Amycolatopsis sp. NBC_01480: one gene and its partner. The protein of the gene in region 2 interacts with the protein of the main gene of each other region in a pairwise test. Links are inferred from orthologs where the notes say so. Each region holds a gene or a part of one and is shown on either strand. Other genes may lie near its edges. The genes, in order: OG371_RS46265 and grpE.

Region 1 (4,197 bases), 6.9 Mb from region 2 along the record:
ACCAGTCGTGGAAGAAGCCGAACCCGAAGACGGCGACCAACGCCGGCTACATCGACCACATCATCGAGGTGGGGCACCTTTCGGTGCTGGAGCACGGTTCGGTGAGCTTCTACATCACCGGCATCTCGCGCTCGCTCACCCACGAGCTGATCCGGCACCGGCACTTCTCGTACTCGCAGCTTTCGCAGCGGTACGTGCCGGAGAAGAACGCCGCGTTCGTGGAGCCGGAGGTGATCGCGAACGACCCGGAGCTGCACGAGAAGTTCCTCAAGGCCGCGCAGGCGAGTGTCGACGCGTACACCGAGCTGCTGGCCGGCCTGGAGGACAAGTTCTCCGACGCGCCGAGCGCCACGCTGCGTCGTAAGCAGGCCCGTCAGGCCGCCCGCGCGGTGCTGCCGAACGCCACCGAGACCCGCATCGTGGTGAGCGGCAACTACCGCGCCTGGCGGCACTTCATCGCCATGCGCGCGACCGAGCACGCCGACGTCGAGATCCGCGCGCTGGCCATCGACTGCCTGCGCGAGCTGCAGAAGGCCGCGGCCAACGTGTTCGCCGACTTCACCATCTCCACGCTGCCCGACGGCACCGAGGTCGCGTCCAGCCCGAAGGTCCTCGAAGGCTGATGAAGCGCCTCGCGATCGACGTCCGGCCGGGCGACTATTCGGTGGTGCGGCTGCCCGCCGACGCCCCGGTCCCGGCGGAGCTGCTGGTACCCGGCGAGCCGGCGCTCGTCTCGGTCACCCGCACCCCGGAAGAGCTTTCGGTGATCTGCCCGACCGGCCGCGAGCCCGCAGGCGGCGTAGTCGAGCACGGCTGGCGGCTGATGAGCGTCCGCGGCCCCCTGGAGTTCACGCTGACCGGCGTGATCTCCGCCCTGGCCTCGGAACTGGCCGCGGCCGGCGTCGCCCTGTTCTCACTGTCCACTTTCGACACTGACCACATTTTGGTGCGCTCGGCCGAGCTTGAGCTCGCGGTGAAGGCGTTCCGCGACAGCGGTCACGAGGTCGCGCTGCCCGCCTGAGTAGCTCGTCGCTGAAGGCCTCTCGTCCGCGCTTCGGACGAGGGCCTTCGTTGTCCCGTCGGACCGGTGCGCTGAGCTTGAGCTTGCGGTGAAGGCGTTCCGCGACAGCGACCACGAGGGTCACGAGCTCGCGCTGCCCGCCTGAGCATCTGCCGGATCCGGCAAGGCCTCCTTACTCGCGTCCCACGCGGGCAAGGAGGCCTTGCCGTCAGCGCCCGCGCCGGTAAGGAGGCCTTGCCGTCAGTGCCCGCGCCGGTAGGGAGGGAGGCCTTGACCGCCTCGCAGCGGGGCCGCAGTGGCCGACAACACCCTTGCTTCGCAAAGTTCGGCGTGCCTAAACTTCGATTTAGGTAGCCCGACAGTCGGCGAAGGGTGACGTGATGGCGGTGGCGGAAGCGGCGCGGCCGCGGCGGCTGGCCCGGTTGCGGGCGGGCTCGGCGCTGCTGGGCCCCGCGTTCGTCGCGTCGATCGCGTACGTCGATCCCGGCAACGTCGCGTCCAACATCAGCGCGGGCGCCCGCTTCGGCTACCTGCTGGTGTGGGTGATCGTCGCGGCGAATCTGATGGCTGTGCTGGTCCAGTACCTGTCGGCGAAGCTCGGCCTGGTCACCGGGCGCTCGCTGCCGGAGGTCCTGCGGGAGCGGATGCCGCGGTCGGCGCGGCTGGCCTACTGGGCGCAGGCCGAGGTGGTCGCCGTCGCCACCGATCTGGCCGAGGTGGTGGGCGGCGCGATCGCGCTGAACCTGCTGTTCGACCTGCCGCTGGTCGTCGGCGGGCTGATCACCGGGGCGGTTTCGCTGGTGCTGCTGGCGGTCCAGGACCGGGGCGGCCAGCGGACCTTCGAACGGGTCGTCACCGGGCTGCTCGCGGTGATCGCCATCGGGTTCCTGGCCAGTCTGTTCGTGGAGCCGCCTTCGGCGTCCGGCGTCGCGAGCGGGCTGCTGCCGCGGTTCGAGGGGTCCGGCAGCGTGCTGATCGCCGCCGCGATGCTCGGCGCCACCGTGATGCCGCACGCGGTCTACCTGCACTCCGGCCTGGTCCGCGACCGGCACGGGGCGGCCGGGCCCGAGCAGCGGCACCGGCTGCTGCGCGCGACCCGCGTCGACGTCGGGCTGGCGATGCTGCTGGCCGGCGCGGTCAACCTCGGCATGCTGCTGCTCGCCGCGACGAACCTCCAGGGCCAGACCGGCGTCGACTCGATCGAAGGCGCGCACAGCGCGGTCGCGACGGCGCTGGGACCCGGCATCGCGCTGCTGTTCGCGATCGGGCTGCTGGCTTCGGGGCTCGCGTCCACTTCGGTGGGTGCGTACGCCGGTGCGATGATCATGGAAGGCTTGCTGCGCAAGCGATTCCCGATCCTGCTGCGCCGCCTCGTCACGCTCGCCCCGGCGATCGTCGTGCTCGGGCTGGGCGCCGACCCGAGCGCGGCGCTGGTGGTCTCGCAGGTGGTGCTGTCGTTCGGCATCCCGTTCGCGCTCGTGCCGCTGATCCGGCTGACCTCGGACCCCGCGCTGATGGGCGCGGAGGTGAACCGGCGCCCGACCGCGGTGGCGGCCTGGCTGGTCGCGGCGGTGATCATCACGCTGAACGTGGTGCTGATCTACCTGACGTTCACGGGCTGAAACCGGGCGAACACGGCGGAACCGGGAACGACGCCGGCGGGTCGGACTACCATCCGCGCGACCCCGGAACGAGGAGCACCACCGCAGTGACCGACGAACAGACGCGCCCGCACGACCCGACCGCCCCGGCCTCCGGAGCACGCGTGGTCGCCGGCCGCTACCGGCTGCTCGGCGAGCTCGGCCGCGGCGGCATGGGCGTGGTGTGGCGGGCCCAGGACCAGGTGATCGGCCGCGCGGTCGCGATCAAGGAGCTGCGGCTGCCCGACAGCGAGGGCTCGGCCGTGTTCTCCGAGCGGGTGCTGCGCGAGGTGCGCGCCGGCGGCCGGCTCAACGACCCGGCCGTGGTCACGGTGTTCGACGTGGTCACCGACGGCGGCACCACGTGGATCGTGATGGAGCTGGTGGAGGCCCCGACGCTGGCCGACCTGGTGCGCGGCCAGGGCCCGCTGCCCGCGGCGCAGGCCGCGGCGATCGGGGAGCGAGTGCTCGCCGCGTTGCAGGCCGCGCACGCCGCCGGGATCGTGCACCGCGACGTCAAGCCCGCCAACATCATGGTCGCGCCGGACGGCCGGGTGAAGCTCACCGACTTCGGCATCGCGCACGCCATCGACGACCCGCGGCTGACCACGTCCGGGGTCATCGTCGGCTCGCCGGCTTTCATGGCCCCGGAACGGGTCGAGGGCCGGGAGGCCATGCCGGAGTCGGACCTGTGGTCGCTCGGCGCGACGCTGTTCTTCGCCGTGGAAGGTTTGGTCGCGTTCGAACGGCCGACCACGGCCGCGACCCTGCACGCGATCATGACCGAGGTCCCGTACCTCACCCGGGGCAGCGGCCCGCTCGCGGCGGCGGTGCTCGGCCTGCTGGTGGCCAAGCCCGAGGCCCGGCTGACCGCCCCACAGGCCCGCGCGCTGCTGGCCACCGCCGCCGGCCAGCCGCCGACCCCGGCGCCCGGCAGCGTGACGATGCCGCACCCGGGCGCCCAGCCGCTGACCCGCGTGGCGCCGCAGCCGCCGAAGCGCGGCCGCCGCGGCTGGTGGCTGGGTGCCGCCGCGGCCCTGGTCGTCGCCGCGCTGGTGGGCGGGTTCTTCCTCGGCGAACCGGTGTGGTCGCCGAAGGCCGACCCGCAGATGCTGCCCACCGTCACCTACGGCCCGGACGGCTACCTCAAGACGGCGCTGGACAACTACCAGCCCTGCTACAACGCCGTGGTCCAGCCGGGGGTCGTGATCGGCGACGACAACAACGTCGAGTGCAAGAAGAGCCACACCCTCGAGGTCTACGACAGCGCCGACGCCCTGCCCGTCGAGAACTACAGCAACGACGAAGCCCAGGTCGCCGCCTACCCCGGGCTCGAGGCGATCAGCCGGGCCGCCGAGGCGCGCTGCGCGACGTCGTTCACCTCGTCGGTGGTGCCCGCGCAGCAGCGCGCCGGGCTCACCTACCAGGCGCTGGTGCCGACCGAGCGCGAGTGGAACCTGACCCCGGAGAAATCCAGCGACAGCCCGAGCCGCGAGTTCTACTGCGTGCTCGCCCGGACCGGCAACGGGCAGATCC
Region 2 (8,480 bases):
ACCTTGCGCTTGAGCACCGGCAGCTTCAGCGTGCGGCCGAGCACCACGAACGCGATCACCGCGATCGGCACGCAGACCCAGAAGCACCAGCGCCAGCCCAGCGGCGAGTCCACGATCAGGCCGCCGATCAGCGGCCCGGAGACGGTGGCCACGGCGAACACCGCGCCGGTGTAACCGGAGTACTTGCCGCGGTCGCGGGGCGCGATCATCGCGGCGATGACCACCTGGATCAGCGCCTGCAGCCCGCCGAGGCCGACGCCCTGCAGCGCGCGGTACGCGATCAGCTCGGGCATCGACCCGGAGATGCCGCCCAGCACCGAGCCGGCCGTGAAGATCACGATCGCCAGCTGGTAGAGCAGCTTCTTGCTGAACAGGTCCGACAGCTTGCCCCAGATCGGGGTGGTCGCGGTGGACGTCAGCAGGGTCGCGGTGACCACCCAGGTGTACTGGCTCTGCGAGCCGTGCAGGTCCCGGATGATGGTCGGCAGCGCGTTCGACACGATGGTCGAAGACAGCATCGCGACCAGCAGGGCCAGCAACAGGCCGGAGAAGGCCTTCATGATCTGCCGGTGCGTCATCGGCTCACCGGTAACCGTGGTACTCAACTCTTTCCACTCACTTTCCCGACGTTCAGGCTTGATCCGCCGCGCAGGCGGGGCTGCCCAGCACCGCGCGCAGATCGCCGTTCATTTCGGCGAGCCGGGTCGTCAGGTCGGCGATCCGTTCCTCGTCCCATCCCAACAGGGCCGTCTCGAAGAAGGCCAGGTACTGCTTGCGCCAGCGCTCCAGTTCGCCGCGGCCCTTCTCGGACACGTTGATCAGCGACGCGCGCCCGTCCTCCGGGGCCGGGCGGCGGGTGATCAGGCCTGCGGCCTGCAACTGGGCGATCTGGCGGCTGATCACCGACAGGTCGACGAGCCGGCGTTTGGCCAGCTCGGACGGCCGCGCTTCACCGTGTTTCACGAGGTCGGACAGCAGCATGCCGGCGGCCGGGTGCAGACCGGGCTCCTCCTGCCACGCCTGCATGATCCACAGGTGCTGGAGCTGGGACGAAACCCGCAGCTCCCGCATCAACTCGACCCTGACGTCTTCGGCAGAGTTCATCGGATCCTCCCGGGCCGGGCGCCACTCAGGCGCCCCAATTGGTTGTGCAATACAAGTTTATCGCCGGAAGGTTGCGTAGGGCAACTATCTATCCGGTGAGCTCCCCCACGTCGGTTCGCCGGCCGGTAACCCGACCGGAGCAACGTTGCGTGCAACAGGCCCCAGGGCGGCTACTCTGCGGACGGACCACGTGAAGTGGACGTCGCGACAGCTTCGAGCAGCATGTCCGGGAGAACGAGGTGGAGCAGTGGTGCATTCCCGCGGGAACGCCGGGACGAGACGGCGCGAGCCGCGGCCGCCGGATCAGGCCGCCGCCCACTCGTGACGCCCCCGCCTGTCCCCGCGCACCACTCCCGACCAGCGAACGACAGCCCATGACAGCCGATTCCGTCTCCCCAATCCCCCGCTCGGCGGCGCCCCGCGAGGCCCCGGCCGCGGTCACCGCGATGGTGCGGCTGATCCGCGACACCTGGGCCAAGTCCGAGCCGTTCATCCCGGAGATCTCGCAGTTCTTCTACGGGATGCTGTTCACCCTCGCGCCGGTCACCCGCGACTTCTTCCCGATCAACATGGAGGTGCAGCGCGGCCGGCTGGTGCGCGCCCTCGTGCACATCGTGCAGATGGTGGACCGGCCCGACGACCTGGTGCCGTTCCTGCGCCAGCTCGGCCGCGACCACCGCAAGTTCGGCGTCATCCCGCGGCACTACGAGGCCGTCGGCACGGCGCTGCTCGCGGCGCTGAAGAACCACCTCGGTCAGGAGTGGACGCCGGCCGTCGAGCGAGCTTGGGCGGAGGCCTTCACCATCGTCGCGCGCGCCATGCAGGAAGCCGCCGCGGCCGACGCGAACCCGGCGTCCTGGCAGGCCACCGTGGTCGAGCACCGGCGGCTGACCTGGGACCTCGCGCTGGTGCGCGTGGTGCCGGCCCAGCCCGTGCCGTACCTGCCGGGGCAGTACATGAGCGTGGAGGTCCCGCAGCGCCCACGGTTGTGGCGCTACCTCTCGCCGGCGAACGCGCCGCGAGAGGACGGCGGGATCGAGTTCCACGTGCGCGCCGTGGACGGCGGCTGGGTTTCGCGCGCCATCGTGAGCCACACGCAGCCCGGTGACGTCTGGCGCCTCGGGCCGCCGCTCGGGCGCCTGGCCGTGGACCGCGAGCGCTCGCGCGGGGTGCTGATGGTCGCCGGCGGCACCGGCGTCGCGCCGCTGCGCTCGATCCTCGACAGCCTGGCCCTGTGGGGCGAGAACCCGAAAACCCACCTGTTCTACGGCGGCCCTTCGCGCGACGACCTGTACGACCTCGAGGAGCTGCGGGCCCTGTCCTCGACCAACCCGTGGCTCACCGTGACGCCCGTGGTCGAGCGCGGCGACCACCTTCCGGGCTGTGAGCAGGGCACTCTCGCGGAGGCGGTCACCCGTTACGGCGCTTGGCCGGACCACGACATCCTCGTGTCCGGCTCGCCTTCGATGATCCGCGCGACGGTGTCGCGGATGCTCGTCGCGGGCAGCGTGCTGGGCCAGATCCAGTACGACCCGTTCACCATCGACTGAGCGGATCACGCCGGTTCCTGACCGCCGAAAAGCGTTCCAGGACAACGAAAAACGTCGAAGATCCTTTTTACTGAGCGCCAGATGGCGTTGACCCGACGTATTGGTTATTGCTCCGTTCGAGCGGGAAAATCGTTGCCTCCACCAGTTTTACGGTAATCCGGCCTACAGTCTTGTTTCCTCGGGGGCGGCTCGCGTCAGCAAAGCCGCGTGGGTACTTGAAAATGCTTGGCTGGACTGGAGAAAACCGTTCCCGATGAGCTCTGAATCCCTGAAGTACGATCTTCCGGCGCGCCCTGCCCCCGCCGCCTCCACCAGGGGAACCGAGGACGCCCGGCTCATCCGCGAGAGTTTCGCGCTGGTGGAGCCGAAAGCCGAGGAACTGGCGCAGTACTTCTACGGCGCCTTGTTCGTGCTCGCGCCGGACGTCCGTGATCTTTTCCCGATCACCATGGCGACCCAGCGAAGCCGATTGCTGCGCGCGCTTGTTTACGTGGTGCAAATGGTGGACCGGCCGGACGAACTCGTCACGTTCCTCGGCCAGCTGGGCCGGGACCACCGGAAGTTCGACGTGCTGACCCGCCACTACGACGCCGTGGGGACGGCCTTGGTGAGCGCGTTGAAACGTTTCTTGAAGGACGCCTGGACGCCGGAGGTGGAATCGGCCTGGACCTCGGCGTACGGGCTCATCTCCGAGACCATGCGCAAGGCCGCTTCGGCCGAAACCGGGCCGGCCTGGTGGCAGGCGACCGTGCTGGAGCACCGGAAGCTCTCGCGGGACATCGCGCTGGTGCGGGTGCAGACCGAGCACCTGCTGCCGTACCGCCCCGGCGGTTACGTGAGCGTGGAAGTCCCGCAGCGGCCGCGGTTGTGGCGGTACCTCTCGCCGGCGACGGCGCCGCGCGACGACGGGCTGCTGACGTTCCACGTCCGCTCGGTCCCGGGCGGCTGGGTCTCGCGCGCCATCGTGAATCACGCCCGGGCCGGGGACGTCTGGCGGCTGGGGCCGCCGCTGGGCGCGCTCTCGGTGATGCCGGTGACGGACCAGCGGCCACTGCTGATGATCGCGGGCGGCACCGGCGTCACCCCGCTGCTGTCCATCCTGGACGACCTCTCGCGCTGGAAGCGAAACCCGCCCGTGCACCTGTTCTTCGGCGGGCGCAACCCCGGGGACCTCTACGCGCTGGACGAGCTGCGACGGCTGGCCGTCACCTCGCCGTGGCTGACGGTGACCCCGGTGACCGAGGAGGGCGCGGTCTCCGGCGGCGACCGGGGCACCCTGGCCGCCGCCGTGACGCAGCGTGGCAAGTGGAAAAAACACGACGTGCTGGTGTCGGGCTCACCGCCGATGATCCGCGCGACCATCGCGAAACTGCTGGCGGCCGGTGTCGACCTGGAACGCATTTCGTACGACCCGTTCACCATCGACTGATGGTTGGAGGGGTCTGGGAAAGGGGCTCGTGAGTGTTTAGGACGGTTCTAACCGTCCTAAACACTCACGAGCTTTTCCGTGCCCAACGTCGCGTGGCGCGGCAGTAGGCTGAGGGCCATGGAGATCCGGATCCCCGCCGCGGACGGCGGCATCAAGGGCTACCTGGCCACCCCCGAGGGCCCCGGGCCCTGGCCCGGCCTGGTGATCATCCACGACGCGATCGGCCTGTCGCAGGACGCCCGGAACATCACCGACCGGTTCGCCGCCGAGGGCTACCTCGCGCTGAGCCCCGACCTGTACTCGCGCGGCGGCTTCTTCCGTTGCGTGAAGCGTGTGTTCAGCGAGCTGTTCGCCCGCTCGGGCCGCGCGTACGACGACATCGAAGCGGCCCGTTCGCTCGTGGCCGCGCGCCCGGACGCCACCGGCAAGGTCGGCGTCGTCGGCTACTGCATGGGCGGCGGCTTCGCACTGGTCGCCGCGGCCCGCGAGTTCGACGCCTCCGCCCCCTACTACGGCCAGCTGCCCCGCGACCTGTCCGCTTTGGACGGTGCCTGCCCGGTGGTCGCCAGCTTCGGCCGGCGCGACCCGACCCTGCGCGGGGCGGCGACGAAGCTCGAGACGGAACTGGAGTCGCGCGGCATCCCGCACGACGTCAAGGAGTACCCCGACGCCGGCCACAGCTTCGCGAACAAGATGGGCCCGGCCCCGCTGCAGACCCTGGCGCGCATCGCGAACTTCGGCTACCACGAGCCTTCGGACTCCGACGCCTGGAAACGGGTGACCGCATTCTTCGCCGAGCACCTGAAATAGGACGCAAACGCGAGAACGGGCTCTTCCGCCAAAGGGTGGCGAAAGGGCCCGTTTCGGTTCAGGAGAAACTCAGCGGTGCTTGGGTTTCCACACCACCAGCGCGGTCTGCTGCCGCGCCGGCACCAGGTCCTTGCGGTACGAGGCGTGGACCGCGGCGGTCGCCTGCTCGGCGGCCGCGTACGCCGCCGCGATCTCCTCGGTCAGCTCGTGCACGCGGGCGCGCAGGGCGTCGACCTGGTTCTCCAGCTCGATGATGCGCTTGACGCCGGCCAGGTTGACCCCGGCCTCCTGCGAGAGGCGTTGCACCTCGCGCAGCAGGGCGATGTCACGCATCGAGTAGCGCCGGCCGCCGCCGGAGGTGCGGCCCGGCGAGACCAGGCCCTGGCGGTCGTAGGAGCGCAGCGTCTGGGCGTGCAGCCCGGAAAGCTGCGCCGCCACCGAAATCACGAACACCGGCGTGTCCTCGTCCGCGCCGTGTGGGAGTCCCGGTAGTCCGCCGAACATCACCCTCACCTGCCTTCGAGCAGCTCAGTGATCTCGGGCCGCGGGTCGTGGCCCTTGATCGACTCGGCGTAGGCCTCGAGCGCCGAGCGCGCCTTGTCATCCAGTTTGGCCGGAACCGCCACCTGCAGGGTCACCATGAGGTCACCTTGAGAGCCGTCCCGCTTCTGAATGCCCTTTCCCCGCACGCGCAACACCCGTCCACTCGCGGTACCCGCGGGCACCTTGAGCGAGACCTTGCCGTCCAGCGTCGGCACCGTGACGGTGGTGCCCAGCGCCAGCTCGGTGAAGTCCACCGGCACGGTCAGCGTCAGGTTCAGGTCCTTGCGGCCGAACAGCTGGTGCGGCGCGACGTGCACGCGCACGTACAGGTCACCGGCCTGCGCCCCGCCCCGGCCCGGCTCGCCCTGAGCGGCGAGGCGGATCCGCTGGTCGTCGTCGACGCCCGGCGGGATGCGCACGGTCAGCGTGCGGGTGCGGGTGCTGATGCCCTCGCCGCCGCACTCCGGGCACGGGTCGTCGATCAGCTGGCCGCGGCCGCGGCAGTCGCGGCACGGCTCGGAGAACGCGAACGCGCCCTGGCTCCGGCTGACCAGCCCGGACCCGTTGCAGGTCGGGCAGGTGCGGGGCGACGTGCCCGGCTTCGCGCCGTTGCCGCCGCAGGTGGAGCAGGTGGCCGGGCTCGAGAGCCGCAACGGCAGGGTCGCGCCCTTGACCGCCTCGGTGAAGTCGATCCGCACGTCGGTCTCGACGTCGGCCCCGCGCTGCGGGCGGTTCGCCGCCGCGCCGGCCGGGCCGCCCCGGCCACCCCGGCCGAAGATGCCGCCGAGGATGTCGCCGAGCCCGCCGAAGCCGCCCTGCTGCGCGCCGCCCTGACTGAAGATGTCGCCCATGTCGAAGCCACCGGCCCCACCGGCACCGCCGGGGAAGCCGCCGCCGAACCCGCCCGCGCCGCCGGAGCCGAAGAGGCTGCGGGCCTCGTCGTACTCCTTGCGCTTGGCCGGGTCGGACAGCACGCCGTACGCCTCGGAGACGGCCTTGAACTTGTTCTCCGCCGCGGTGTTGCCCGCGTTCGCGTCCGGGTGGTTCTCCTTGGCCAGCTTGCGGTAGGCCTTCTTGATCTCGTCCGCCGTGGCGTCGGAGGAGACACCCAGCTCCCGGTAGAAGTCCTTACCGATCCAATCCCGAGCACTCACCGGGTGCCTCCTCCTTCCACTGTGGAACGACTGTTACTGCTGGTTCGGCTCATCGATCGACCCGTCGAGCGGCAGCTCGCCACCGACCGGCGGGTCGACCGGGGCCGGCGCGGCCGGCTCGTGGTCGGTGACCCCGACCAGCGCCGCCCGCAGCACCCGGTCCCCGAAGCGGTAGCCGCGGCGCATGACCACGGTGACCGTCGGGCCCGTCACGTCCGGCGAGGTGTTGTGCTGGACGGCCTCGTGCACGCTCGGGTCGAAGGGCTCGCCCTCGGCGCCGAACGACTCCAGGCCGGCCCGCTGCAGACCGGTGACCAGCTTGTCGCCGACCGCCTTGAACGCACCGGTCAGGTCGCCGTGCTGCTCCGCGCGCTCGAGGTCGTCGAGCAGCGGCAGCAGGTCGTCGACCACCGACGCCTTGGCGCGCAGCACCACGGCCTCGCGGTCGCGGTCCACCCGCTTGCGGTAGTTCGCGTACTCCGCCTGCAAACGCTGCAGGTCGGCAGTGCGCTCGGCCAGCTGCTTCTCGACGTCCGACGCCACCGAGACGGCGTCGTCGACCACCGAGTCGCCGAGCGAGGGGCCCGCGTGCTTGCCCGCGGGCTCCTCCTCGGCCGGCACTGGCGCTTCACTGTCCGGGGCAGGTGGGCGGACCTCACCGGTCTGCGGGTCGACCCGCCGCCGGTCACGCACGACCACCGGTTCGTCCGGGCCCCGGCCCTCGGTGTCCTCGTGTCGTGGGGTCACTTCTTCTTGTCCTCTTCCACGATCTCGGCGTCGACGACGTCGTCTTCCTTGGCCTGGCCGCCGCCCGCGGCGTCACCCGCGGCACCGGCGTCGGCACCCGGGGCGCCCTCGGCGCCGGCGTTCGCGTTCGCATACAGCGCGGTGCCCAGCTCCTGCGAAGCCGTGTTCAGCTTCTCGATGGACTCGCGGATCTTGGCCGAGTCGGTGCCCTTGAGCGCCTCGTTCGACTCGTCGATCGCCGACTTGACCTTGCCCTTGAGGTCCTCGGGCAGCTTGTCGTCGTTGTCCTTGAGGAACTTCTCGGTCTGGTAGACCAGCGTCTCGGCCTGGTTGCGCGTCTCGGCCTCTTCGCGGCGGGTCTTGTCCTCCTCGGCGTGCGCCTCGGCGTCCTTGACCATCCGGTCGATGTCGTCCTTCGGCAGCGCGGAGCCGCCGGTGATCGTCATCGACTGCTCCTTGTTCGTGCCCAGGTCCTTCGCGGTCACGTGCACGATGCCGTTGGCGTCGATGTCGAAGGTGACCTCGATCTGCGGCACGCCACGCGGGGCGGGCGGCAGGCCGGTCAGCTCGAACATGCCGAGCTTCTTGTTGTGCGCGGCGATCTCGCGCTCACCCTGGAACACCTGGATCTGCACCGACGGCTGGTTGTCGTCCGCGGTGGAGAAGGTCTCCGAGCGCTTGGTCGGGATCGTGGTGTTGCGCTCGATGAGCTTGGTGAACACCCCGCCCTTGGTCTCGATGCCCAGCGAAAGCGGGGTCACGTCGAGCAGCAGGACGTCCTTGACCTCGCCCTTGAGCACGCCGGCCTGCAGCGCCGCGCCGACCGCGACGACCTCGTCCGGGTTCACGCCCTTGTTCGGCTCGCGCCCGCCGGTCAGCTCCTTGACCAGCTCGGCCACGGCCGGCATGCGGGTGGAACCGCCCACGAGCACGACGTGGTCGATGTCGCCGACCGAGGTGCCCGCGTCGCGGATCACGTTGTTGAACGGGTTGCGGGTGCGCTCGAGCAGGTCCGAGGTGATCTTCTGGAACTCGGCGCGCGAGAGCGTCTCGTCGAGGAACAGCGGGTTCTTGTCGCCGTCCACGGTGATGTAGGGCAGGTTGATGCTGGCGGAGTTGGAGCTGGACAGCTCGATCTTCGCC

The links.
Region 1: the proteins of grpE (region 2) and OG371_RS46265 interact in binary tests that used the Escherichia coli proteins (3 or more experiments, as listed by UniProt). The link is inferred for Amycolatopsis sp. NBC_01480 from one-to-one orthologs.

The regions. Positions count from the first base shown.
Region 1 is NZ_CP109442.1:9,919,410-9,923,606, reverse strand. Bases 524-3,522 are described here. They hold OG371_RS46265 (Nramp family divalent metal transporter), read left to right. Parts: upstream 524-1,401; coding sequence 1,402-2,643; downstream 2,644-3,522. Other genes in these bases: OG371_RS46260 (serine/threonine-protein kinase), read left to right, coding at 2,730-3,522; OG371_RS46270 (ACT domain-containing protein), read left to right, coding at 623-1,021; thyX (FAD-dependent thymidylate synthase), read left to right, coding at 524-623. Also shown: more of thyX, read left to right, coding at 1-523; more of OG371_RS46260, read left to right, coding at 3,523-4,197. UniProt on the Escherichia coli protein: H(+)-stimulated, divalent metal cation uptake system. Involved in manganese and iron uptake. Can also transport cadmium, cobalt, zinc and to a lesser extent nickel and copper. Involved in response to reactive oxygen.
Region 2 is NZ_CP109442.1:3,027,512-3,035,991, forward strand. What follows is about bases 5,481-8,480. They hold grpE (nucleotide exchange factor GrpE), read right to left. Parts: upstream 7,338-8,480; coding sequence 6,624-7,337; downstream 5,481-6,623. Other genes in these bases: dnaJ (molecular chaperone DnaJ), read right to left, coding at 5,481-6,590; dnaK (molecular chaperone DnaK), read right to left, coding at 7,334-8,480. Outside these bases: OG371_RS14395 (MFS transporter), read right to left, coding at 1-578; OG371_RS14400 (MarR family winged helix-turn-helix transcriptional regulator), read right to left, coding at 631-1,104; OG371_RS14405 (globin domain-containing protein), read left to right, coding at 1,479-2,654; OG371_RS14410 (globin domain-containing protein), read left to right, coding at 2,908-4,083; OG371_RS14415 (dienelactone hydrolase family protein), read left to right, coding at 4,201-4,893; OG371_RS14420 (heat shock protein transcriptional repressor HspR), read right to left, coding at 4,963-5,397; more of dnaJ, read right to left, coding at 5,403-5,480. UniProt on the Escherichia coli protein: Participates actively in the response to hyperosmotic and heat shock by preventing the aggregation of stress-denatured proteins, in association with DnaK and GrpE. It is the nucleotide exchange factor for DnaK and may function as a thermosensor.